4 regions of the Streptomyces sp. NPDC048650 genome follow, and region 3 is predicted to be linked to each of the others. Evidence: riboswitches for the same ligand, from Rfam matches in the RefSeq annotation. Region 3 holds a riboswitch; each other region holds the start of a gene.

Region 1 (5,754 bases), on a different contig from region 3:
GCGCCCACGCCCTGGGGCGCGGCGTCCGTGCCGTCGTCCTGGAGCGTGCCGCGGGCCAGTTCGCCCTGTTCGCGACCGGTGCGGCGGTGCTGCTCGTGCGGCCGTCCCCGGTCTCGGCCCAGGCGGCCGGCCTGCTGACCTCGACCGGCGCTCTGATCGCGACGGCCGCGGTGGCCGTGGCGGCGATCGCCGTGGCCTGCTGGAGCCGCGGCGCCTCGCGCGGCGGGCGGGCGGTGCGCGCGACGCTGGCCGAGGCGCGCCGGGCCCTCCTCTCCCGCGGCAGTTGGCCGGGCGTCGCGCTCTCGTCCGCGGTGGTCCTCGCGGGCTACCTCGGGATGTTCCTGCTCGCCGCCCGCGTGGCGGGAGTCACCGCACCGCCGGCCGAACTGGTCCCGCTGGTCGTGCTGGCGCTGCTGGCCATGGCGCTGCCGCTGAACATCGGCGGCTGGGGCCCGCGGGAGGGCGTCGCGGCATGGGCGTTCGGCGCGGCGGGGCTAGGCGCGGCGCAGGGGCTGACCACCGCCGTCGTCTACGGTGTCCTGGCCTTCGCGGCCGCCCTGCCGGGTGCCGGGGTGCTGCTCGTCCGCTGGGGGAGCGGACTCCGCGCCGGCCGCCCGCAGTTCGAGCTCGAAGAGGGTGTCCTCGCCGAGCAGGGTGCGCCGCAGCGGCGGCCGTAGCGCGTCCCGCATGACCGGCGTGCCGGGAAAACGCAGGCCGGGCACCCCGTCACCGAGCAGCACCGGGGCGACGGTGAGATACAGCCGGTGGAGCGCACGCTCCCGCAGGAACCGCGACACGGTGACGCCGCCACCCTCGACCAGTACCCGGCCCAGTCCGCGCCGCGCCAGGGCGGCCAGCAGGCGGTGCGGGGCGAACGCTCCGGGCTCCGGAAGCACCAGCACGTCCACACCGTCGGTCGCCCGGCGGGCCCCTTCCGGCCCCACCACCCACACCGTCGGGGCCGCCCCGTCCGTGAACACCCGACGCTGCCGCGGCACCCGCCCGTGCGGATCGATCACCACCCGGACGGGGCTGTCGCCCGTGCAGGCGCGCACCGTCAGCCGCGGGTCGTCCGCCACCGCCGTACCCGCCCCGACGACCACGGCGTCGGCCAGTGCGCGCAGCCGGTGCAGATGGCGCCGGTCCTCCTCCCCGGTGACGTAGTCGGCGTCGCCGGTCCGGGTCGCGATGAAGCCGTCCAGGCTCTGCCCGAGCTGCGCGAAGGCGAAGCGGGGGCCGGCCAGGCAGAGCGGCACATAGCATGCGGCCAACTGCGCCGCCTCCGGTGAGGCGGGCGCTCCCCAGCACAGCCCTCCGTCGCCGTCCGGGACCAGGCCGGCAGCCGCGGCATCCCGTGCCGTGCGGATCCGGCGCAGCCGGTCCCAGGCCGCTTCCACGCCGAGTGCCTCATCCATGGCCGTCCCCCTGCGGAGCGAGCAGCGCGGCGTACTCGCCGAATGCCTCGACGAGCCCGGCCAGCAGCTCCCGTCCCTTGCGGGCGGAGGCGAGGGAGGGGCGGCCGAGGACCCCGGAGTCGGTGTACGCCGGCATGCCGAGAGTGAGCAGATGCCTGCGGTCGTCGGCGAGGTGGTCCGCCGATGCGTGCCCGGGCCGGACGAGTTCGGGATGGGCGTGCAGCAGGATGGATGTCTCCAGCTCGCCGGCGTGCATATCGCTGTGTGCGGACGTCTCCACCCCCGCCCGAGTGCGGGCCGCGTCCCAGTCGGCCGGGCCGGGGAAGAGAGCCATCCGCGTCCCCGTGCCGCCGGATTCTTGAACGATATTGCGCAGTACGTAATTTCCGCCGTGTCCGTTGACGAGAATCAAGGAGTCGATTCCGGAGCGGCGCAGCGAATCGGCGATGTCCGTCACGACGGTGTGCAGGGTACGGGCCGAAATGCTGACCGTGCCGGGCCAAGCCGCGTGTTCGTGGGAACAGGAGATGGTCAGCGGTGGCAGCAGAAGTGCGGGACGGCCGGCGGCGACCTCGTCGGCGACGGTGCAGGCGATGACCGTGTCGGTGATCAACGGCAGGAAAGGGCCGTGCTGTTCGAAGCTTCCGACGGGAAGGAGGGCGAAGTGCGGCTGCCGCTCCCGTACGTCCTGGGTGGTGTCCGCCGTCAGTAGCGCGCGGGCCGAATTCCGGGGTACCGGTGCGGTCATGGTGGGGTGCGGCCTTTCGTCGCGCTCGTTCGCAGGGCCGTCGCAGCATAGGCATCAGGCCAACTCATGCCAACCGGGTGCCCACCCCGGTACCATCACGCCATGACGGACCTCCATGCCGGTATCGCTCTCGATGACGACAGCCAGGTCGAACGGGTGGTGGAGGTCCGGTTGCCCACCGCGCACGGCGAATTTCTGGCCGTCGGCTATCTCGCGGTCCGCAGCGGCATCGAGCAAGTGGCCTTGGTGTACGGCGATGTGGCGGCGCAGCAGGTGCTGACCCGGGTGCATTCGGAGTGTCTGACCGGAGATGTCTTCGGGTCCACGCACTGCGAATGCGGCGACCAATTGTCCGCGGCGCTGCGGGCGATCGTGGCGGCCGGGCGCGGCGTTCTGGTGTATGTGCAGGGCCACGAGGGCCGGGGGATAGGGCTGTTGGCCAAGCTCCGGGCGATGAAACTCCAGGAGGGCGGGCTGGACACGGTCGAGGCGAACATCGCGCTCGGACTTCCGGTCGACGCTCGCGAATACGGCGTCGCGGCCGGAATGCTGCGGGATCTCGGCGTCGGGTCGGTAAGGCTGCTGTCGAACAATCCGCGTAAGCGGGAGGCGCTGCTGCGGCATGGTGTCACCGTCGCCGAACAGGTTCCGCTGCTGATGCCGCCGGGTGCGGAGAACATCCGCTATCTGCGGACGAAACGGGAGCGGCTCGACCACGATCTGCCGCATCTCGACGGCATTCCCGGGCTGTTCTGACGGCATAAGGGCCCGCGACCGGGGTCGCGGGCCCTTATCGGGGTGCCGCATCAGGGGCGGCCCAGGAGGCCGCCGCCGCGAAGGCCGTACCCGCGGCATCCGGAATCGCCGGAGCAGGGAGCCGGAGAAGCCTGCGGTACTTCGTCGACGGGCGGCAGGACGGCAGGACGGCGTGGGCGGGCGCGAATGCCGCGCCGCCCGCCACCGTTGACCGGATCCCGATCAGTGGCAGGGGAATCCGAGGAGGTGGCGTCCGTCGTGGACCCACTCGTGGACGTCCGTTCCGGAGAGCAGTGAGGTGGCGCCCTGCTCCGCGCCGATGAAGTACAGCAGGACCAGCATCAGGACACCGGTGAACAGTGCCCAGGGGGCGATGGCCTTGAGGGGGATCGGGGCCGGGGCGATGGTGCCGGTGGCCGGGGGTGCGATGGTCTGAGCCATGGCGGGACCTCCTGGTAGGGGGAACTCGCGTCCCTGGTTCGTGGAGTGCGCACGCGATATGTCGGGTCTGGCTCGCCCGGTCCCGGCCCCGCTGGGGCTGCGTCAAAACCGGACATACAGTGGCGCGACCGCGCCGGGATCCCACCGGCTTCCGTCATGTCGTCGTCAATATCATCGGGAAGGTATCGCGTACCGACCGGCGGGCCAAGGTCGTGCGAGGGGCGGAGGGACGCAAGGAGGGGCGCGCTGCGGCGTCAACTCACCGGAAAGGGAACGTCGTTGCCGTGGCGGGCGGACTATGAGAGAAGAGGACATGACAACTCGGGTGATGCTGGTCTCGCCGGCCGCCGGTGACGCGCAGCGCGAGGTGCGTTTCGATGACGACGGGCCGCTGAGCGAGGCCGGTCTGCGACGGGCCCGCGCGGTGGCCGGAAATCTGCCGTCCGCGGACCGCGTCGCCGTCTCGCCCTCCGTCCGGTGCCGCCGTACGGCCGCGGAGATCGGGTTGCCGGGAGAGTCCGAGCCGGCGCCGTCGGGCTGTGCGATGGGGCGCTGGCGCGGCCGAACCCTGGCCGAGGTGGCCGGGGCGGAAGGGGAAGGGGTGTCCGCCTGGCTGTCCGACCCGGACTTCGCGGGGCACGGCGGCGAGTCGCTGCGCGAGCTGTGCGAGCGGACCGGGGAGTGGCTCGCGGGGCTCGTGGCCACTCCCGGGCGGGTCCTGGCGGTGGTGGAGGTGGACGTGGTGCGTGCCGCCGCGGTGTGCGCCCTGCGGGGGCCCGTGGAGGTCTTCTGGCGGCTCGACGTACCGCCGCTCACCGTGACGGAGCTCAGTGGCCGGGGCGGGCGCTGGAACCTCGGGTTGGGGCGGGCCCTGCGTCGGGACTGACGGCGGGCTGTGAGGGCCCGTATCGATCGTCTTCAGGGTAAAGGCGACATAAGCGCAAAATAAGCGCAGAATAAAGAGTGCGCGGTTCCTTTGCCGCGGTACGGCCACGCTTGCGGAGCGAAGGAGGCGAGTCGGATGGCCGACGTCTCACACCACAGGGGAGATCTCGCAGGTCACCCCGATGTTTCTGAGATGCAGGCGCGATACGAGCGGGTCCTCGGCGGACGTGACGTGATCCTCGTGGACGGGCCGGTGTTCCTCGTCGGCCTGTACTGCGCCGCATCACCGTGGATCGTCCACTACGCGGCCTCGCAGCCCGCACTGTTGACCCACAACCTGATCCTCGGCATCGCCATCGCGCTGCTGGCCGTCGGGTTCACCGTCACACCCGACCGCATGTACGGCCTGAGTGGCGCGATGTGCGCCATGGGCGTGTGGATGATCGTCGCGCCCTGGATCGTCGGCAGCGGCCCGGACGCGGGCGTGATCCTCAACAACATCATCATCGGAGCCCTCACCTTCCTGCTGGGGGCGATGTGCATCGGCGCGGCCGCCAAGAGTCGCCGCACGACATGAGGCAGGCCCCGGAACGGGGCGTGTGACAGACCGTCGGCCCGCCCGCCCTCATCGAGGGTGGGTGGGCCGACGGCCGTCCGGGGCCAGCAGATTCCCGGAGAACCCGGCCAGCATCACTCCGCCCGCCATCAGCAGGCCCTGGCCGAAGGCGATGCCGGAGCCCAGCCCGACGAGCCCGGCGGCCAGCAGCAGCCAGGCGGCGCCCCGCCTCAACTGCCCGGCACGGTCGCCGGGTCGGCGGTCGTCGTCGGGGAACACAGGGGTGTTCCTCCCTCCCGGAGTGGGTCGGCGGTCGCGTCGCACGGGCGGATCGCAGGGGTCGTTGTCCCGGTGATCCCGAGATCTTAGGGTTACCTCGCATGATGCGGTGCGGCGGGCAACGGGCCGCACTGCCACAGGCGTTGTTGTGCCCGGTGCGACCCCGTCCGTAACGCGGCGATCGCGCCCGCCGTGCCCGTGAACAGAGAGGTGTCTCCCATGTCCCAGGAGAATCGGCCGGTCGACGAGGGCCGCGAGGTACTGACCCGGATCGCCTACGGCGCCATGGCGTCGCACACCCTGGGGGCCGCCGTCCGCCTCCGGATCGTCGATCTGATCGGCGACGGCACGGTGACGGCGGCGGACGTCGCGGCGCAGTGCGCGGCCCGGCCACAGGCCATGGGCAGGTTGTTACGGGCGCTGGCCGGGCTGGGGCTGCTCGCCGAGCGGGCCCCGGGACGGTTCGCCGTCACCCCGGCCGGCGCCCTGCTGCGCAGTGACGGGCCCGGGTCGCTGCACTCCTTCGCCCGGATGTTCACCGACCCCACCATGCTCCGGGCATGGGAGCACCTGGAAGACAGCGTGCGGACCGGTGAGCCGGCCTTCGACGCGCTCTTCGGCAAGGACTTCTTCGGTCACCTCGCCGAACATCCGGAACTCTCCGCCGAGTTCAA
Region 2 (5,754 bases), on a different contig from region 3:
TTGCAGACGGCGGTCTCCCCGTCGTTCGTCACCTCCAGGATCTCGGTGCACAGGTTGGAGGAGTGCACGACCTTGCCGGGCTCGGCGGTCTGGTTGGCGGTGCGGTTGGCGGCGTCCTTGAACGTCATCCAGCCGTTGCCGGTCTGCGCCAGGGTGCGCATCATGCGGGAGTACAGCACCCGCGCCGGAATCTGCTTGAGCGCACGGCCGTCGGCCTCGGCCCTGCGGTACGCGGCGTCGAACTCCTCGCCCCACAGGTCCACCAGCTCCGGGGTGTCGGAGGGCGAGAACAGCGACCAGTCGGCGTCCGCCTCCACGCGGCGCATGAACTCGTCCGGGATCCAGTGGGCGATGTTCAGGTTGTGCGTCCGGCGGGCCTCCTCACCGGTGTTGTCGCGCAACTCGAGGAACTCCTCGATGTCCGCGTGCCAGGTCTCCAGGTAGACACAGGCGGCACCCTTGCGCCGGCCGCCCTGGTTGACGGCCGCGACCGAGGCGTCCAGCGTGCGCAGGAACGGCACGATGCCGTTGGAGTGCCCGTTGGTGCCGCGGATCAGCGAACCCCGGGCGCGGATACGGGAGTACGACAGGCCGATGCCGCCCGCGTGCTTCGACAGCCGGGCGACCTGGTGGTACCGGTCGTAGATCGAGTCCAGCTCGTCCAGCGGCGAGTCCAGCAGATAGCAGGAGGACATCTGCGGGTGGCGGGTGCCGGAGTTGAAGAGGGTCGGGGACGAGGGCAGGTAGGAGAGCGTGCTGGTCAGCCGGTACAGCTCGGCGACATCGGCCAGCGCCCGCTCGGAGTGGTCCTCGGCGAGGCCGCAGGCCACCCGGAGCAGGAAGTGCTGGGGCGTCTCGATGACCTGCCGGGTGAGGGGGTGCCGCAGGAGGTAGCGGGAGTGCAGGGTGCGCAGCCCGAAGTAGCCGAACCGGTCGTCGGCGCCGTCCGCCAGGGCCTTGTCCACGAGCCCGTTCAGCCGGTCCGCGTGCGTGCGGACGAACTCCGCGGTCCCGTCGGCGATCAGGCCCTCGCGGTGGCCGGTCGCGACCGAGGCGGAGAAGCCGGTGGCGCCCTGGCCGGCGGCCTCCTCGGCGATGGCGAGGGTGAGCAGTCGCGCGGCGAGCCGGGAGTACTGCGGCTCGTCACCGATCAGTCCGGCCGCGGCCTCGATGGCCAGCGAGCGCAACTCGGCCTCGTCCGAGCCCGGGTGCCGGCCGCGCAGCGCGGCGGCGGCCACCTTTCCGGGGTCGGTCGCGGTCAGGTCCGCGGTCAGCTCGGTCAGGGTGCGCAGCAGGGCGACGCCCGGTGCGTCCGTCCCCGGCGTGCCGTTCGCGGAAGCGCCGGGTGCGGCCACCACGGGCGGCACGACCTCGGCGTCTGACGCGGGCTCCGTTGGCGCGATGGTCACGTGATGCTCTCCCTCACTCGGCGGGGGCCGGGAGGGCGGCGGCGCGACGGGCGCACGCGGGCATGCCGCACCCCCGTACGGGCAGGGGTGCGCGGGCACACCGCGCGGCGTCCACCGGCCCAACCCTCGGGGCCCGGACGTAGCGACGTCCGCACCGATGGCGGTGCGGGCGTACTGTCGGCAGGTCCTCGGACTTTCTGGACGCGCGAGCTGGCCGTAAGGCAACCTGGGCGCGCTCGTACACCGTTGCGGGACAGTTCCGGATTCCCACCGGATTTCCCTGCGGCGACAGCGAGACGAGCATACATCTTGTGCTGCTCCCCGCACGCACCCCCACATCTTGTGTCGTCGCCGGATTGTATTCCCACAGACGTGCGAACGCCGCCGGGGCGCGGGAGGGCCCTGGAAGCCGCTCAGTCGAGCTCGCGGACGAAGGCCCAGAGTGTGATGTCCGGCACCGGATCCCAGTCCCGCTCCCCGGCGCGGAGGAAGCCCAGGCGGCGATAGAGCCGGTGGGCGGGCAGCAGATGCCGCTGGCTGGAGAGCACCATCGCCCGCAGCCCGAGCCTCCGTGCACGCTCCAGGCAAGCCCTCACCAGTGCCGCCCCGACGCCCCGCCCGCGCCCCTCGGCCCGCACCGCCAGCATCCGGAACTCGCCCTCCCCGGGGCCCGCCAGATCCGCGTACGGACTGCCGTACGCGGCGAAGGTGACCGCGCCCAGCAGCGCCCCGTCCGCCGCCTCGGCCACCAGCACCTCGGCGTGCTCCGCGCGGTGCGCGACCTTCCGCAGCTCGGCCGCGTAGGGGTCGTCCTCCCCGAACACCAGCAGCCCGTCGGCCAGATAGACCTGCATCAAGAGGTCACCGACGGCGGTGAATTCGGCCTGCCGGGCGGGCCTGATCGTGATGTCCATGCGGTGCAGTGTGGCTGTCGGTGGCCCCGCGTTCAGTGAACCCGACGCCGGCCGCTACGAGAACGTCCACACCGTTCCCTACGGCACATCGCTCGCCCTGCCGGAGCCGGTCGGCATCACGCTCGACACCGAGCCGCTGAAGGACCGGGTGAGCTGACCGCCCGCCCCGCCACGCGAACGGGCCGCCGCGTCCCCGAGGGATGCGGCGGCCCGAAGGCGGCAGTGGTGCGGTGCCCGGCGGTCGTTCGGTGCCGGGCGGCGGCTCAGTGCCCGGCCGGTGCCTCCGCGGTGGCCGGCGGCAGGTCCGGGGTGACGCCCTTGTCGCCGACGTCCGCGGTGTAGTCCGCGGGGCTGGTCTCGTCGACGCCGTCCGGTGCCTTCACGGCCTTCAGGACGAAGGTCAGCACGACCGAGACCACGACGTTCAGCACGAACGCGGTCAGGCCGATGTAGCCGATCTCGCCGATGCCGGGGATCGCCTTGCTGGAGCCGCCGAAGTGGGCCTGGGTGGGGCTCGCCACGCCGTAGGCCGCGAGGGTGCCGTAGAGCATGCCGACGGCCCAGCCGGCCAGCAGGGCCCAGCGGTGGAACCAGCGGGTGAACAGGCCGCCGACCAGGGAGGGCATGGTCTGCAGGATCCAGATGCCGCCCAGCAGCTGGAAGTTGATGGCGACGGTCTTGTCCATGGTGAGGACGAAGACGAGCGCGCCCACCTTCACCAGCAGCGAGACCAGCTTGGCGACCTTGTGCTCCTGCGCCGCGGTCGCGTCCGGCTTGAGGAAGTCCTTGTAGACATTGCGGGTGAAGAGGTTGGCCGCGGCGATGGACATGATGGCGGCCGGTACGAGCGCGCCGATGCCGATCGCGGCGAAGGCGACGCCGGAGAACCAGCTCGGGAACATGTCCTCGAACAGCTGCGGAATGGCCAGCTGAGGGTTGCCCTTGATGTCCGTGCCGGCCTTGATCGCCATGAAGCCGAGCAGTGCCAGGAGCCCCAGCATCAGCGAGTACAGCGGCAGGATGGTCGTGTTGCGGCGGATCACGTTGCGGCTGCGGGAGGACAGCGTGGCGGTGATCGAGTGCGGGTACATGAAGAGCGCCAGCGCGGAGCCCAGGGCCAGGGTGGCGTACGCCCACTGGGCGTTGGGGCCGCTGGCCAGCTCGCCGCGCGGTTTGCCGGTCGGGCCCGGCTGCGCGAACGCCTTGCCGGCCGAGTCGAAGATCGCGTCGAAGCCGCCCAGCTTGATCGGGATGTAGATGATGGCCACGGCGATGACCAGGTAGATCAGACCGTCCTTGACGAACGCGATCAGGGCCGGTGCGCGCAGGCCGGAGGAGTAGGTGTAGGCGGCCAGCACCGCGAACGCGATCAGCAGCGGCAGGTCCTTGACGAACCAGTGGGTGTTCTCGCCGCCGCCGACACCCATCACGTCCAGGACGGCCTGGATGCCGACGAGTTGGAGGGCGATGTACGGCATCGTGGCCAGGATGCCGGTGAGCGCCACGGCCAGCGACAGGCCCTTGGAGCCGAAGCGGCCGCGCACGAAGTCGGATGTGGTGACATAGCCGTGTTTGTGCGAGACCGACCACAGACGCGGCAGAAAGGTGAAGATGAGGGGATAGACCAGGATCGTGTACGGCACGGCGAAGAAGCCGGACGCCCCCGCCGCGTAGATCGCCGCCGGGACGGCCACGAAGGTGTACGCGGTGTAGAGGTCACCACCGAGCAGGAACCACGTCACCCAGGTCCCGAAGCTGCGGCCGCCCAGGCCCCATTCGTCGAGGTTGGCCGACTGCTCGGCCTTGCGCCAGCGGGCGGCGAGGAAGCCCATGACCGTCACGGCCACGAAGAAGAAGATGAAGACGGCGAGCGCGACGCCGTTGACGCCGCCGGTCGGGGCGGCGGCGAGCCGGATGGCGGAGGAGGTCACTTGGCCACACCATCCTTGCGGGCGCGCTTCTCACGCTGCACCAGCTTGTACGCGATCGACGTCAGCACGGTCGAGATCAGCACCCAGAGCATCTGGTACCAGTAGAAGAACGGGATCCCGATGAGCGTCGGCTCCATGCGGGCGTACGAACTCACCCACAGCATCGCCACGAACGGAGCGAGCAGACACACCCCGATCACCACCCGGGCGGGCGTGACGACGCGTCTGCGCTCCGGTGGTGCGGCTGCCGACTCTGGCTGTGACATGGCGGGCTCCGTCCGTGGCCTGTTCTCCTGGGTAACAGGCTGGAAATCTAAGCCAGGGTCGTGGCGCGCGTCACTAGGTGTCCGCATATCGGTATGGCATACCTGAGTTGTGGGCCCGCGGCGCGGGGCCCGCTCAGTCGGTGGGGCGGCGCAGCCGGGCGACGAACTTGTAGCGGTCGCCGCGGTAGACCGAGCGCACCCACTCCACGGGCTCTCCCCGGGCGTCGAGGGAGTGCCGGGAGAGCATCAGCATCGGCAGGCCGACGTCCGTGCCCAGCAGCCCGGCCTCGCGCGGGGTGGCCAGCGACGTCTCGATGGTCTCCTCCGCCTCTGCCAGGCGGACGTCGTAGACCTCGGCGAGCGCGGTGTAGAGAGAGGTGTACTTGACGAGGTTGCGGCGCAGCGCGGGGAAGCGTTTGGCCGACAGGTGGGTGATCTCGATGGCCATCGGCTCGCCGCTGGCCAGCCGCAGCCGTTCGATGCGCAGCACCCGGCCGCCGGCGCCGATGTCCAGCAGAGCGGCGAGGCGGTCGTCGGCGGTGACATAGCCGATGTCCAGCAGCTGGGACGTCGGCTCCAGTCCCTGGGCGCGCATGTCCTCGGTGTAGGAGGTCAGTTGCAGCGCCTGGGAGACCTTGGGCTTGGCGACGAAGGTGCCCTTGCCCTGGATGCGCTCCAGGCGGCCCTCGACGACGAGTTCCTGGAGGGCCTGGCGAACCGTCGTACGGGAGGTGTCGAACTCCGCGGCCAGGGTGCGCTCGGGCGGCACGGGGGTGCCGGGCGGGAGTGTTTCGGTGATCTCCAGCAAGTGCCGCTTGAGGCGGTAGTACTTGGGCACCCGGGCGGTGCGCGGGGCGCCGCCGCCGCTCTCGGCACTGCCGCCTTCGGTCTCCATGGCCCGCCTCTCCGACTGGTGTCGCGCTGCCGTCACCGGCTCCTCCGTACGTAGCGGCTCACATCGTGGCACGAGTGGACACCGCGTGCCGCCTCGCAGGTCCCGGACCCCCAGATGTCGGTCCGGTAACGGACCTGACAGCGACTCTTATACACCCTTGACACCCCAAAAGGTCTAGGCCAAGCTGCGGGCACTGGTCTAAACCATTAAAGACCACACCCGGCCTTTGGGGGAGAGCGCAATGAAGCGTGGGCTCATAGCGGCGACGGCGGTCGCGGGAATGCTGGTGGGTGTCGCTGCCTGTGGGTCGAGCGGCGGCAAGGCGGGAGCGGACGGCTT
Region 3 (5,754 bases):
GAAGTGTCAATAAGTGGAGAAGCCTCAGGTTGCCTTCGGTCGGCCGCTATTCTGGATCCATGGCTCTCGGTATCCCCAGCACAAGAGCGGACCACGCAGTATCCATCCGCGACCTCCTTGCTGCGGGAGGCCGTTCGTACTCCTTCGAATTCATGCCGCCGCGTAGCGCGGAGGCCGAGGCCGGCTTGTGGACGGCGATCCGCAGATTGGAGGCGTTGTCACCGACCTTCGTCTCGGTGACCTATGGCGCCGGCGGTTCGACACGTGGCCGCACCATCAACATCACCGGTCGGATCGCCCAGGAGACCACGCTCACCCCGGTGGCCCACCTCACGGCGGTCGACCACAGCATCGCCGAACTGCGCAACATCCTTGGCCACTACGCCGACCAGGGCGTACGCAACATCCTGGCGCTGCGCGGCGACCCGCCCGGCGACCCGCTCGGTCCGTGGGAGAAGCACCCCCAGGGGGTCGAGTACACAGCGGAACTGGTCCAGCTGATCAAGGAGTCCGGCAACTTCTGCGTGGGCGTCGCGGCCTTCCCCGAGATGCACCCGCGCTCGCCCGACCGGGACAGCGACATCCGCCACTTCGTCGACAAATGCCGGGCCGGAGCCGACTACGCGATCACCCAGATGTTCTTCGACGTCGACGGCTACCTGCGCTTCCGCGACCGGGTGGTGGGCGCCGGGTGCGCGACGCCGATCATCCCGGAGATCATGCCGGTCACCACGATCCGCTCGCTGCGCCGCATCCCCAGCCTCAGCACCGCCGTGTTCCCGCCGCAGCTCGCGGAGCGGATGCTCGCAGCCGAGGACGACCCGCAGGCGGTCAGAGCGCTCGGCATCGACCACGCCACCGAGATGTGCCGCCGCCTGATCGCTGAGGACGTTCCGGGCATCCATTTCATGACCATGAATTTTTCCAGGGTGACGACGGAGATCTACCAGAATCTCGAACTGCACCCGTGAGCCCTTCGAACCCCTTTCGGGGGTTGCGGGCAGCCGGTTGGCGAATTCCGTACGGACGGCCCCCGGTCGCGGCGACCGAGGCCGGAAGACCGTTCCTTGAACCGCTTCCTTGGACCACTTCCTTGGACCGGTTCCTTGAACCGGTTCCTTTATCGAAACCAGTCAGCACGGAACGTCGCGGCGTGCGCATGTCGGAGGGCAGGCGCGGGTGCACCGCGAATTCCCCGGTAGCGCACATCGCACTTCGGGGCGGTGGCGGTACCGGGTTACGTATACAGCGACCGGATTCAGGGTCGCGTCCATCCCGGGATTGTCGGTCAGCGGCGGCGCCTTTCCCGGTCATCGGAACCGTAAGGTGCTTTTCGGGTGCCGGCATCCGTGCGGCCGGAGATTATTCGGGTGTGGCGTAGGTGGCCCGGCAGAGCGGCGAGCAGGTCGTCCACGGTCGGAGCCTGCTGGGGCCGTTCGCCGTGCTCTTCGGCTGCCCGTTCGTCCTGCCGCAGGGCATCGCCCAGCGTTTCGAGGAGCTGCGTGGCGGCCGGAGACGGCCGGGAGGGCGCGGCTGCGCGCCCCCTCCCGGCCGTCAACGGAGTCAGGAGCCGGAGAGCTCCGCTCGGACGGTACGGGCGGCGGTGACCAGGTTCTCCAGCGAGGCGCGGGTCTCGGGCCAGCCGCGGGTCTTCAGGCCGCAGTCCGGGTTGACCCAGAGGCGCTCGGCGGGGATGGCCTCAAGTCCCTTGCGCAGCAGGGCAGCTGCCTCGTCGGCGCTGGGCACGCGAGGGGAGTGGATGTCGTAGACACCGGGGCCGGCCTCGCGCGGGTAGCCGTGCTCGGCCAGCTCCCGGGCGACCTGCATGTGGGAGCGGGCGGCCTCCAGGCTGATGACGTCCGCATCCAGATCGTCGATACCCTGCACGATGTCGCCGAACTCCGCGTAGCACATGTGCGTGTGGATCTGAGTCCGGTCCTGTACCCCGCTGGTGCTGAGGCGGAACGCCTCGGTGGCCCAGGCCAGGTACGCGGCATGGTCGGCGGCGCGCAGCGGCAGCGTTTCGCGCAGCGCGGGCTCGTCGACCTGGATGACCGACGTGCCCGCTTCCTCCAGGTCGCCCACCTCGTCGCGCAGCGCGAGCGCCACCTGGCGGGCGGTGTCGCCCAGCGGCTGGTCGTCGCGGACGAAGGACCAGGCGAGCATGGTGACCGGGCCGGTGAGCATGCCCTTGACGGGACGGCCGGTCAGCGACTGGGCATAGGAGGTCCAGCGCACCGTCATCGGCTCGGGCCGGGAGATGTCGCCGGCCAGGACCGGCGGCCGGACGTAGCGGGTGCCGTAGGACTGCACCCATCCGTGCTGGGTGGCCAGGTAGCCGGTGAGCTGCTCGGCGAAGTACTGCACCATGTCGTTGCGTTCGGGCTCGCCGTGCACCAGGACGTCGATGCCGGCCTTCTCCTGGAAGCCGAGGACGTCACGGATCTCGGTCTTGATGCGGTCCTCGTAGCCGGCCGTGTCGATCCGCCCGGTCCGCAGGTCGGCGCGGGCGCTCCGCAGTGCGTCGGTCTGGGGGAAGGAGCCGATGGTGGTGGTCGGCAGCAGCGGCAGCCCGAGGTGGGCCCGCTGGGCCGTTGCGCGCGCGGCGTACGGCGCCGAGCGGCGGCCGTCGGCGTCGGTGACGGCGGCGGCACGGGCACGCACGGCCGGGTCGTGGGTGAGGGCGGAATTCGCCCGGGAGGCCAGGTCGGCGCGGTTCGCGGCGAGTTCGGTGGCGATGGTGTCGGTGCCCTGTGCCAGGCCCCGTGCCAGGGTCACCAGCTCCGCGGTCTTCTGCTTGGCGAAGGCCAGCCAGCGGACGATCTGCGGGTCGATGTCGCGTTCGGCGGTGGCGTCCAGCGGCACGTGCAGGAGAGAGCAGGACGCGGCCACGTCGACCCGGTCGGCGAGGCCGAGCAGGGTGCCGAGGGTGGACAGCGACTTCTCCAGATCGTTGATCCAGATGTTGCGGCCGTTGACCACGCCCGCGACCAGGCGCTTGCCCGGCAGACCGCCGGCGGCCGCCAGCGCGTCGAGGTTGGCTGCGGCCGCGTCGGTGAAGTCGAGCGCCAGACCGTCCACCGGAGCCTTGGCCAGGACGGGCAGGGCGTCGCCGAGCCGGTCGAAGTACGAGGCGACCAGAAGCTTCGGACGGTCGGTGAGGGAACCCAGCTCGCGGTAGGCGCGTGCGGCGGCGTTCAGCTCGGCCGGGGTGCGGTCCTGGACGAGGGCGGGCTCGTCGAGCTGCACCCACTCGGCGCCGGCGGCGCGCAGATCGGCGAGGACCTCGGCGTAGACCGGCAGCAGCCGGTCCAGCAGCGTCAGGGGCTCGAAGTCGGCAGCCACGCCCGGGGCGGGCTTGGACAGCAGGAGATAGGTGAGGGGCCCGACGAGAACCGGCCGCGCGGTGAGACCGACCGCGAGGGCTTCCTTGAGCTCGGCGACCTGCTTGGTGGAGTCGGCGGTGAAGACGGTGTCCGGCCCCAACTCCGGCACCAGGTAGTGGTAGTTGGTGTCGAACCACTTCGTCATCTCCAGCGGCGCCACGTCCTGCGTGCCGCGCGCCATGGCGAAGTAGCCGTCGAGCGCGTCGGCCGAGACGGCGGCGCGGTGACGGTCCGGGACAGCACCGACCATGACGCTGGTGTCCAGCACGTGGTCGTAGTACGAGAAGTCACCTGTGGGCACCTCGTGGATGCCGGCGTCGGCCAGCTCCTGCCAGTGGGAATGGCGCAGGGTGCGGGCGGTCTCCTTGAGGGCTTCGGCGGTGACCTTGCCCTTCCAATAGCCCTCGATTGCCTTCTTCAGTTCCCGGTGCTGTCCCTGGCGGGGGTAGCCGTACACGGTGGCCCGTGCTGCCGCGGCTGCGGACTTCGCTGTCACGGAACTCTCCTTCGCGGATGTGCCTGCAAGCCCCGGCGACGGGACGAGGAACGCGAAGCGGTGACGGACCGGACGGAACCACGGTGCGTTCGCGACGCACGTGTCCGCCTGGTATGTACGCCGACCCGCCCTCGAGGTCACCGGGATCTCCGTCCACGCATGGGCGTGCACGGGCAACGGGCAGGTCTTCGGACTCGCGGGCGCGCCTGCCGGAATCCTCCGGCGGGCACCTACTGGCCGTCGCTTCCCGGATCCGCGGCTCGGATCCAGTGCGTATGACGGCGGTCGTTCCCACTCACCGCTGCGGGGCAGTCCCGGATTCTCACCGGGTTCCCTCTTACGACGCGGCCCGTCTGGCGGACGGGGCGAACCAATTGCCCACCCAGCCTAGAGCGTGGCCCTCGTATCGGGTGCCTTTGCTCACATGTCGGACTGTGAGATGAGCCACCGGCGGGGTGCGGTTTCAGGGCGCGGCGGCGATGTCGGCGCGCACGCCGTCGTCGGTGGGCGGTCCCGCGGTGCGTCGGACGGCGAGCGGTGCGTCGGCTGTCACATGGCCGGAAATGGCCCTGCTGACCAGATGGCGGCCAGACGGTGGCCGGACGAGGCGCTCGCCGCCCAACGCAAGAGCACGGGCTTCGGTCACCGTCGACGCGCAACGGGCCCATCCGGCCGTGGGCGACGTACACCGGCGTGCAACAGCGGGACGCGCGGGCGGGGTTCTAGCCTCCGCGCACGGGAGACACGGCATCTGCCGGCGGCTCCGGGTCATCCGCCCGCAGCAGGCAGGCATCCATGATCCAGCCGTGACGCTCCCGGGCCGCGGCACGCAACTCCAGTACCCGGTCGGCGACTTCGGCCAACGGTCCGGAGACGAGCAGCTCCTCGGGTGTGCCGACGTAGGCGCCCCAGTACACCCACCAGCCCTCCTCCTGGTGGACGGTGAGTGCCGCACCGACATCGAGCATCACGGCGACGTCCTCGCCCTCGGCGAGCCCGGACCCGGCAACGTGCCGACCGGGTGCGATCCGGACCGGGCGGCCGAGCCGGGTCAGTGTCGTACGGTGCCGGGCGGCCAGCACCGAGAGGCTGCTCACCCCGGGAATCACGTCGTAGGTGAAGGACACCGCACCGCGGCCGACGACCTCTTCCAGCGTGTCGATCGTGCTGTCGTAGAGAGCGGGGTCACCCCACACCAGGAAGGCGCCGGTCCCGCCCGGCGCCAGCTCGTCCCGGATGAGGCGCTCGTACAGGGCGGCGCGGCGGTGGCGCCAGTCGACGACCTGCGCCTGATAGCCGGCCGGGCTCGCGGGGGAGCGATCGCGGCGCGGGTCCGCGGCCTCGACCACCCGGTGCCCGGGACCGGCGTGCTCGGCCACCAGATTCCTGCGCAGCCGGGTCAGCTCGGATGCCTGTGCGCCCTTGTCCAGGAGGAAGAACACCTCGCAGTCCCGCATGGCCCGGACGGCGGCCAGCGTCACATGATCGGGATCCCCTGCGCCGATCCCGATCACCAAGATCCGCCGCCGGCCGTCTCCGGTCATGAGGACACCGTCCCGGACGGCGCCGTCGCACACGCGGCCGGAACGGGGCGGCTGGGCGTGGGGCCCCCGTCCGGGCCGTCCGCTTCGGCCTCCCCCTCCCCGCCGGTCTCTCCCGGGTACATGATCTGGACGTCACGCAGCAGACCGTTCACCAGGTCGTCCAGGTCGAGTCGCTTCTCCACCGAGTGAAGGTGCGTCAGCCCGGCCCGGAGGGCGACGCGGGGCGGGGCGAGGAGCTTGCAGCAGTCCTCGTCCGGCAGCACGGAGATCTCCGCGGTGCCGATGGACCGGGCCTCGTCGATGATCTCCTGCTTCTCCCAGCCGACCA
Region 4 (5,754 bases), on a different contig from region 3:
GGCGCGGACAGCCGGCTCTCGGCGCGGTCGGCGAGGGCGGTGTCGGGGCCGGGCGTGCCCGAGGAGCCGATGGCGGAGCCGTCGTTGGCGAGGTAGAGGCCGATGGTGTGCAGCAGGCCGGTACCGGACAGGACGGGGCTGGGCCGCAGGAGTTCGAGGTGCCCGCGGTCGGCCCCGGTGAGCAGGTCCCGCCAGGGGGCGCCGGCCCGTTCGACGTCGTCCAGCCGCTTCTTCGACGGAATGCCGACGACGAGCGGGGTGTAGGCGACCGGGCCGGTGTTGCGCAGCGTCGCGGGGGATCCGCCGGCCGGCATCAGGCGGCGGGCCTCGTCGTAGTCGGCGGTCGACTCGGGGATCCACAGGTCGGGCTGCGGGCCCGGCCGGTGGAGGGGCTCGACGCCCTTGCCGTCCGGCCCGCTCCGGCCGGTGCCCCGCGCCTCGCCCTGCCAGCGGTCGGCGGCGGCGAAGCCCTGGTCTGTCTGGTCCTTGGCGGCGGAGTAGACGGTGATCTGGGCGCGCCGGCACCCGTCGGGGTAGTCGCTCTCGCCGGACAGGGGGCGGATGTTGGCGGCGGACATCTCGTAGTCGAAGGCGACCCGGCGCAGGGTCGCCTCGGCCTCGGGGTCGGTGAGCAGCCGCAGTTCGAGGGCGGGCGGACAGGGCGGTGCGGCGCCGGGGAGGTTCAGCAGGACGACGCCCGCGGTGGCCGGCACGAAGACGATCGCCAGGGTGAGCAGGAGGCGGATCCAGTGCTGGAGCACCGGGTTGAGCCAGCGGCGTAAGCGGACCCGCAGTGGGGTCGGGGGCCGGACCTCGGGAGTGGCGAAGGAGAGGACGACGTCGTCGGTGGTGTTCTGCTTCGCCGAGCGGGGCTCCCAGACGTCGCCCATCGGGGTCCGCTCGTCGGCGAGTTCCTCGCGCAGCGCCTGTACGAGGTCGTCGAAGGCGACGAAGCGCCTGCCGGGTATGCCGCGTTCGAGGACCGCGACCACGGCGCGGGTGAAGACGCTGCCGCCGGCCGGTTCCTCGCCGCTGAAGATCCGGCGGTTGGGCTGCGCGGCCATCAGCAGCGAGAGGGGTCTGCGGCAGCGGTGGACGGCTTCGCCGGCGTTTCCGGCGTAGCAGCACTCCAGGACGACGACGATCCGGTCGGCACGGGCGTTGTCCAGGTAGGGCAGCACCGTGTCCTGCCAGGAGACGGTCTTGTGCAGCCGGGACCTCGAGGCGCCGACCATCAGCTGGAGATTGCCGCCGTCCGGGCCGACCCGGCCGTGGCCGGAGAAGTACACCAGCAGCAGGCCGCGTGCCTCGTCGGTGACGGCGTCCAGCGCCTGCTCCACCTCCCACGGCTCCTGGGCCTTGCAGACGCGGACCTCGTCCTCGGTGAACAGATCGGTGCCGGGGTCGGCAAGGACGCGCCGGAGCTGTTCGGCGTTGTCCCGCACCGCGGGCAGCGGGCGGAGGTTCTTGTAGTCGCCGACACAGATCAGCAGCGCCCGGTTGGTCTTGCCGCGCGCGTCGTATTCGGACATCCGCTCAGTCCCCGGCGGTGCTGCCGCCCTCGGCGCCGCCGAGCTCGCGCAGTGCACCGTCGCCCTCGCCGACCACGACGGCGGGTTCCTCGCCCGCGGAGCGCTCCTCCTTGCGCCGCCGCAGCCACTCCTGCAGGGCGATGGTCAGGCTCTTGGTGATCTCCGCGGCGACCGCGCCGACGACCACGAGGATCACGTCGTCCACGCCGACGGCCATGTCGGCGGGGCCGGCCTCGTCGGCGCCCTCGGCCGCCGGCCGCGGGCGCAGCGCCCAGTCGTGCCGACGGCTGGTCAGCCACGGCTCCCGCTCCAGCCACGCCCGCAGGTCCGCACCGTCCTGTTCCGGATTGTGCGTGCCTGTGATCCTGATGCGGATCTCCTGGCGGATCTCGTCTCGGTCAGCGCTGTCCGGCATCCCCCGGCCCCCCTTCCGGCGGGCCCCATCGCCCACCGTGCACCAGATGGTGGCGCGGGACCGGGCCCAGGGGCAACCGTCGGTGACGCACCGGACACCCTGTGGCCCGCGCCACACCCCCTGCCACAGGGCTGCGTCGCAGGTCAAGGGTGAGTTGACGGGCATTCGCGGGGCGTGGTGGACTGCCCGGGCCATTCGGCGACAGCTGAGGAAGTCCGGTGCGAATCCGGCGCGGTCCCGCCACTGTCACCGGGGAGCGTTCCTCCAGCGAAGGTCACGGTCCGTCGCGCGCCTGCCCGAAGGGGTCGGTGGGTACGGACTGGAAGGCCGGGGGAAGCGCCGATCCGGGAGCCAGGAGACTCTTGTCGCCGTCACGTCGAGCCAGGGCGCGGACCCTGAGTGAGGACATATCACCATGCCCGGCCGCCGTTCGAGATGCCCGCGCCCTGCCGTCGCCGTGTCCCTTCGAGGCCAGACGGCGGCCTGATCCGATGCGCGGCGAACACGCGGCCTACGCGTGCGGCGCGGCCCTCGGCTTCCTCGGTGACCTGATCGTGGCGGACCCTCGGCGCGGCCATCCGGTGGCCGCCTTCGGCCGGGCCGCGGGCGCCGTCGAGCGTCGACTGTGGCGCGACCACCGCGGATACGGGGCGGCGCACGCACTGTTGTGCGCGGGCGGCGCGGCCGCCGGTGCCGCACTCCTGCAGCGCGCCGTGCACGGCAGCCTCCCGGCGCGGACCGCGGTGACCGCCGCGACCGTCTGGGCGGTGCTCGGCGGCACCTCGCTCGGCCGGGAGGCGCGGGCGGTCGGCGGTGCGCTGGAGGCGGGCGACCTGGACGTGGCGCGGGAGCGGCTGCCGCATCTGTGCGGCCGCGATCCGCAGGCGCTGGACGGCCCGCAGATGGCCCGCGCGGTGGTGGAGTCGGTCGCGGAGAACACCTCGGACGCGGTGGTGGGCGCCCTGGTGTGGGGCGCGCTCGGCTCGGTGCCCGGCCTGGTGGCGTTCCGTGCCGTGAACACCCTGGACGCGATGGTCGGTCACAGGTCGCCGCGCTACCGGCGGTTCGGCTGGGCCTCGGCCCGCCTCGACGACGTGGCCGGGTGGCCCGGCTCCCGGCTGACCGCCGCGCTGACCGTCCTCGCGGGCCCCGACCGGCGCGGTGCGCTGCGGGCCTGGCGGGCCGACGGTGGTGCGCACCCGAGCCCCAACGCGGGCCCGGTGGAGGCTTCGTTCGCGGGCGCGCTCGGCGTCCGGCTGGGCGGCACCCTGACCTACGGCGGCCGGGTGGAACACCGCCCGGTGCTCAACGGCGCGGCGCCGCCACCGGACGTGGCCGACATCGCACGGGCGGTGCGGCTCTCGCGGCGGGTGAACGCTCTGGCGCTGGCGGCGACGGTGGCGGGACGGCTGGCGTTCGGCGCCGCACGGCTCAGGAGGAGGACCCGGTGAACGGGCACATGACGGGAGCGGCTCCGGCCCTCGGCGGTGGTCTGCTGGTGGCCGGTACGACGTCCGACGCGGGCAAGAGCGTGGTGACGGCGGGCATCTGCCGCTGGCTGGCCCGGCAGGGCGTGCGCGTGGCGCCGTTCAAGGCGCAGAACATGTCGCTCAACTCCTTCGTGACGCGCGAGGGGGCGGAGATCGGGCGGGCGCAGGCGATGCAGGCGGCCGCGGCGCGGGTGGAGCCGACCGCGCTGATGAACCCCGTACTGCTCAAGCCGGGCAGCGACCGCAGCAGCCAGGTGGTGCTGCTGGGCAAGCCGGTGGGCGAGCTCAGTGCGCGCGGCTACCACGCGGGACGGCAGGAACAGCTGCTCGGCACGGTGACCGACTGCCTGACCGAGCTGCGGCGCACCCATGACGCGGTGATCTGCGAGGGGGCCGGCAGCCCCGCCGAGATCAATCTGCGCCGCACCGACATCGTGAACATGGGCATCGCGCGGGCCGGCCGGCTGCCCGTCGTGATCGTCGGGGACATCGACCGCGGCGGCGTCTTCGCCTCCTTCTTCGGGACCACGGCGCTGCTCTCGCGCGAGGACCAGGAGCTGGTGGCGGGGTATCTCGTCAACAAGTTCCGGGGCGACGTGAGCCTGCTGGAGCCCGGGCTGGAGATGATGCGGCAGCTGAGCGGCCGGCCGACGCTGGGCGTCCTGCCGTACGCGCACGGCCTGGGCATCGACGAGGAGGACGGGCTGCGGGTGTCGCTGCGCGGCGCGGTCCGCGAGTCGGTGGTGGCTCCGCCGGTCGGCGCGGACGTGCTGCGGGTCGCGGTGTGTGCGGTCCCCCTGATGTCCAACTTCACGGACGTGGACGCGCTGGCCGCCGAGCCGGGCGTCGTGGTGCGCTTCGTGGACCGCGCCGAGGAGCTGGTGGACGCGGACCTGGTGGTCCTGCCCGGCACCCGCGGCACGGTCCGGGCCCTGCAGTGGCTGCGCGAGCGCGGGCTGGCCGACGCCATCGCCCGGCGGGCCGCCGAGGGGCGCCCGGTGCTGGGCATCTGCGGCGGCTTCCAGATGCTCGGCGAGCACATCGAGGACGCGGTCGAGTCGCGGGCCGGCGAGGTCGACGGCCTGGGACTGCTGCCGGTGCGGGTGCGCTTCGCGGTCGGTAAGACGCTGGCCCGGCCGTCCGGTGAGGCGCTCGGCGAGCCGGTGGAGGGGTACGAGATCCACCACGGCGTGGCCGAGGTGACCGGCGGCGAGGCGTTCTTCTCCGACGGCCGGGGAAACAGCCTGGACGGCTGCCGGACCGGCGCCGTCTGGGGCACCCACTGGCACGGCTCGCTGGAGAGCGACGGCTTCCGGCGGGCGTTCCTGCGCCGGGTGGCGGCCGACGCGGGCCGGGCGTTCGTACCGGCCCCCGACACCAGCTTCGGTGCGCTGCGCGAGGAGCAGCTGGACCGGCTCGGCGATCTGATCGAGGAGCACGCGGACACGGACGCGCTGCTGCGGCTGATCGAGAAGGGGGTGCCCGCGGGGCTGCCGTTCGTGCCGCCCGGGGCGCCCCGCCCACTTGACGCGTCCGACCACAGCAATTCCCTTGAAGGGGGTACCCGTTAATGGCATCGGTCTCCTATCCGTTCACCGCGGTCGTCGGGATGGACGACATGCGGCTCGGCCTGCTGCTGAACGCGATCTCACCGGCCATCGGCGGGGTGCTCGTCCGGGGTGAGAAGGGCACCGCGAAGTCGACGATGGTGCGTGGCCTGACGGCGCTGATGCCCGACGTCGACGTCGTCGGCGGCTGCCGCTTCTCCTGCGCCCCCGGGGCGCCCGACCCGGGCTGCCCCGACGGCCCCCACGCGGCGGACGCCGGGGAGCGGCGCCCGGCGCGGATGGTCGAACTCCCCGTCGGCGCCTCCGAGGACCGCCTGGTGGGCGCGCTGGACATCGAACGGGCGCTGTCGGACGGTGTGAAGTCCTTCGAGCCCGGCCTGCTGGCCGACGCGCACCGCGGGGTGCTGTACGTCGACGAGGTCAACCTGCTGCACGACCATCTGGTGGACCTTCTCCTGGACGCCGCCGCCATGGGCGCGTCCTACGTGGAGCGCGAGGGCGTCTCGGTGCGGCACGCCGCCCGCTTCCTCCTCGTCGGCACCATGAACCCCGAAGAGGGCGAGCTGCGGCCCCAGTTGCTGGACCGGTTCGGGCTGACCGTCGAGGTCGCGGCCTCGCGCGAGCCGGAGCAGCGGGTCGAGGTGGTGCGGCGCAGGCTGGCGTACGACGACGATCCGGCCGCCTTCGCCGGGAGCTGGGCCGAGGAGGAGGCGGCGCTGCGCGACCGCATCGCCGCGGCCCGGGGCCTG

Evidence for each region. A riboswitch is a leader RNA that binds a small molecule or an ion and turns the genes downstream of it on or off. The one in region 3 is predicted to bind cobalamin.
Region 1: it holds a riboswitch for cobalamin, as region 3 does, so the genes downstream of both, ACGFML_RS32230 (CbtB-domain containing protein) here and metE (5-methyltetrahydropteroyltriglutamate--homocysteine S-methyltransferase) in region 3, are expected to answer to the same signal.
Region 2: it holds a riboswitch for cobalamin, as region 3 does, so the genes downstream of both, ACGFML_RS03605 (ribonucleoside-diphosphate reductase subunit alpha) here and metE (5-methyltetrahydropteroyltriglutamate--homocysteine S-methyltransferase) in region 3, are expected to answer to the same signal.
Region 4: it holds a riboswitch for cobalamin, as region 3 does, so the genes downstream of both, ACGFML_RS35040 (cobalamin biosynthesis protein) here and metE (5-methyltetrahydropteroyltriglutamate--homocysteine S-methyltransferase) in region 3, are expected to answer to the same signal.

What each region holds. Positions count from the first base shown of each region.
Region 1 is NZ_JBICVM010000016.1:26,305-32,058, reverse strand. It holds gene ACGFML_RS32250 (lysylphosphatidylglycerol synthase domain-containing protein) at 1-677, shown strand, start outside; partial or broken gene ACGFML_RS32245 (RibD family protein) at 780-1,415, opposite strand; gene ACGFML_RS32240 (creatininase family protein) at 1,408-2,163, opposite strand; gene ribA (GTP cyclohydrolase II) at 2,266-2,919, shown strand; gene ACGFML_RS32230 (CbtB-domain containing protein) at 3,142-3,360, opposite strand; cobalamin riboswitch at 3,403-3,548, opposite strand; gene ACGFML_RS32225 (histidine phosphatase family protein) at 3,674-4,246, shown strand; gene ACGFML_RS32220 (SPW repeat protein) at 4,382-4,822, shown strand; gene ACGFML_RS32215 (hypothetical protein) at 4,871-5,080, opposite strand; gene ACGFML_RS32210 (methyltransferase) at 5,300-5,754, shown strand, end outside.
Region 2 is NZ_JBICVM010000001.1:782,995-788,748, forward strand. It holds gene ACGFML_RS03605 (ribonucleoside-diphosphate reductase subunit alpha) at 1-1,409, opposite strand, end outside; cobalamin riboswitch at 1,571-1,730, opposite strand; gene ACGFML_RS03610 (GNAT family N-acetyltransferase) at 1,823-2,323, opposite strand; gene ACGFML_RS03615 (hypothetical protein) at 2,322-2,480, shown strand; gene mctP (monocarboxylate uptake permease MctP) at 2,587-4,254, opposite strand; gene ACGFML_RS03625 (DUF3311 domain-containing protein) at 4,251-4,520, opposite strand; gene ACGFML_RS03630 (GntR family transcriptional regulator) at 4,654-5,415, opposite strand; gene ACGFML_RS03635 (extracellular solute-binding protein) at 5,657-5,754, shown strand, end outside.
Region 3 is NZ_JBICVM010000013.1:73,386-79,139, reverse strand. It holds gene metF (methylenetetrahydrofolate reductase [NAD(P)H]) at 60-971, shown strand; gene metE (5-methyltetrahydropteroyltriglutamate--homocysteine S-methyltransferase) at 1,564-3,882, opposite strand; cobalamin riboswitch at 4,044-4,272, opposite strand; gene cobF (precorrin-6A synthase (deacetylating)) at 4,605-5,426, opposite strand; gene thiI (tRNA uracil 4-sulfurtransferase ThiI) at 5,423-5,754, opposite strand, start outside.
Region 4 is NZ_JBICVM010000020.1:58,185-63,938, reverse strand. It holds gene ACGFML_RS35050 (caspase family protein) at 1-1,532, opposite strand, end outside; gene ACGFML_RS35045 (hypothetical protein) at 1,537-1,947, opposite strand; cobalamin riboswitch at 2,154-2,309, shown strand; gene ACGFML_RS35040 (cobalamin biosynthesis protein) at 2,439-3,398, shown strand; gene ACGFML_RS35035 (cobyric acid synthase) at 3,407-5,008, shown strand; gene ACGFML_RS35030 (putative cobaltochelatase) at 5,008-5,754, shown strand, end outside.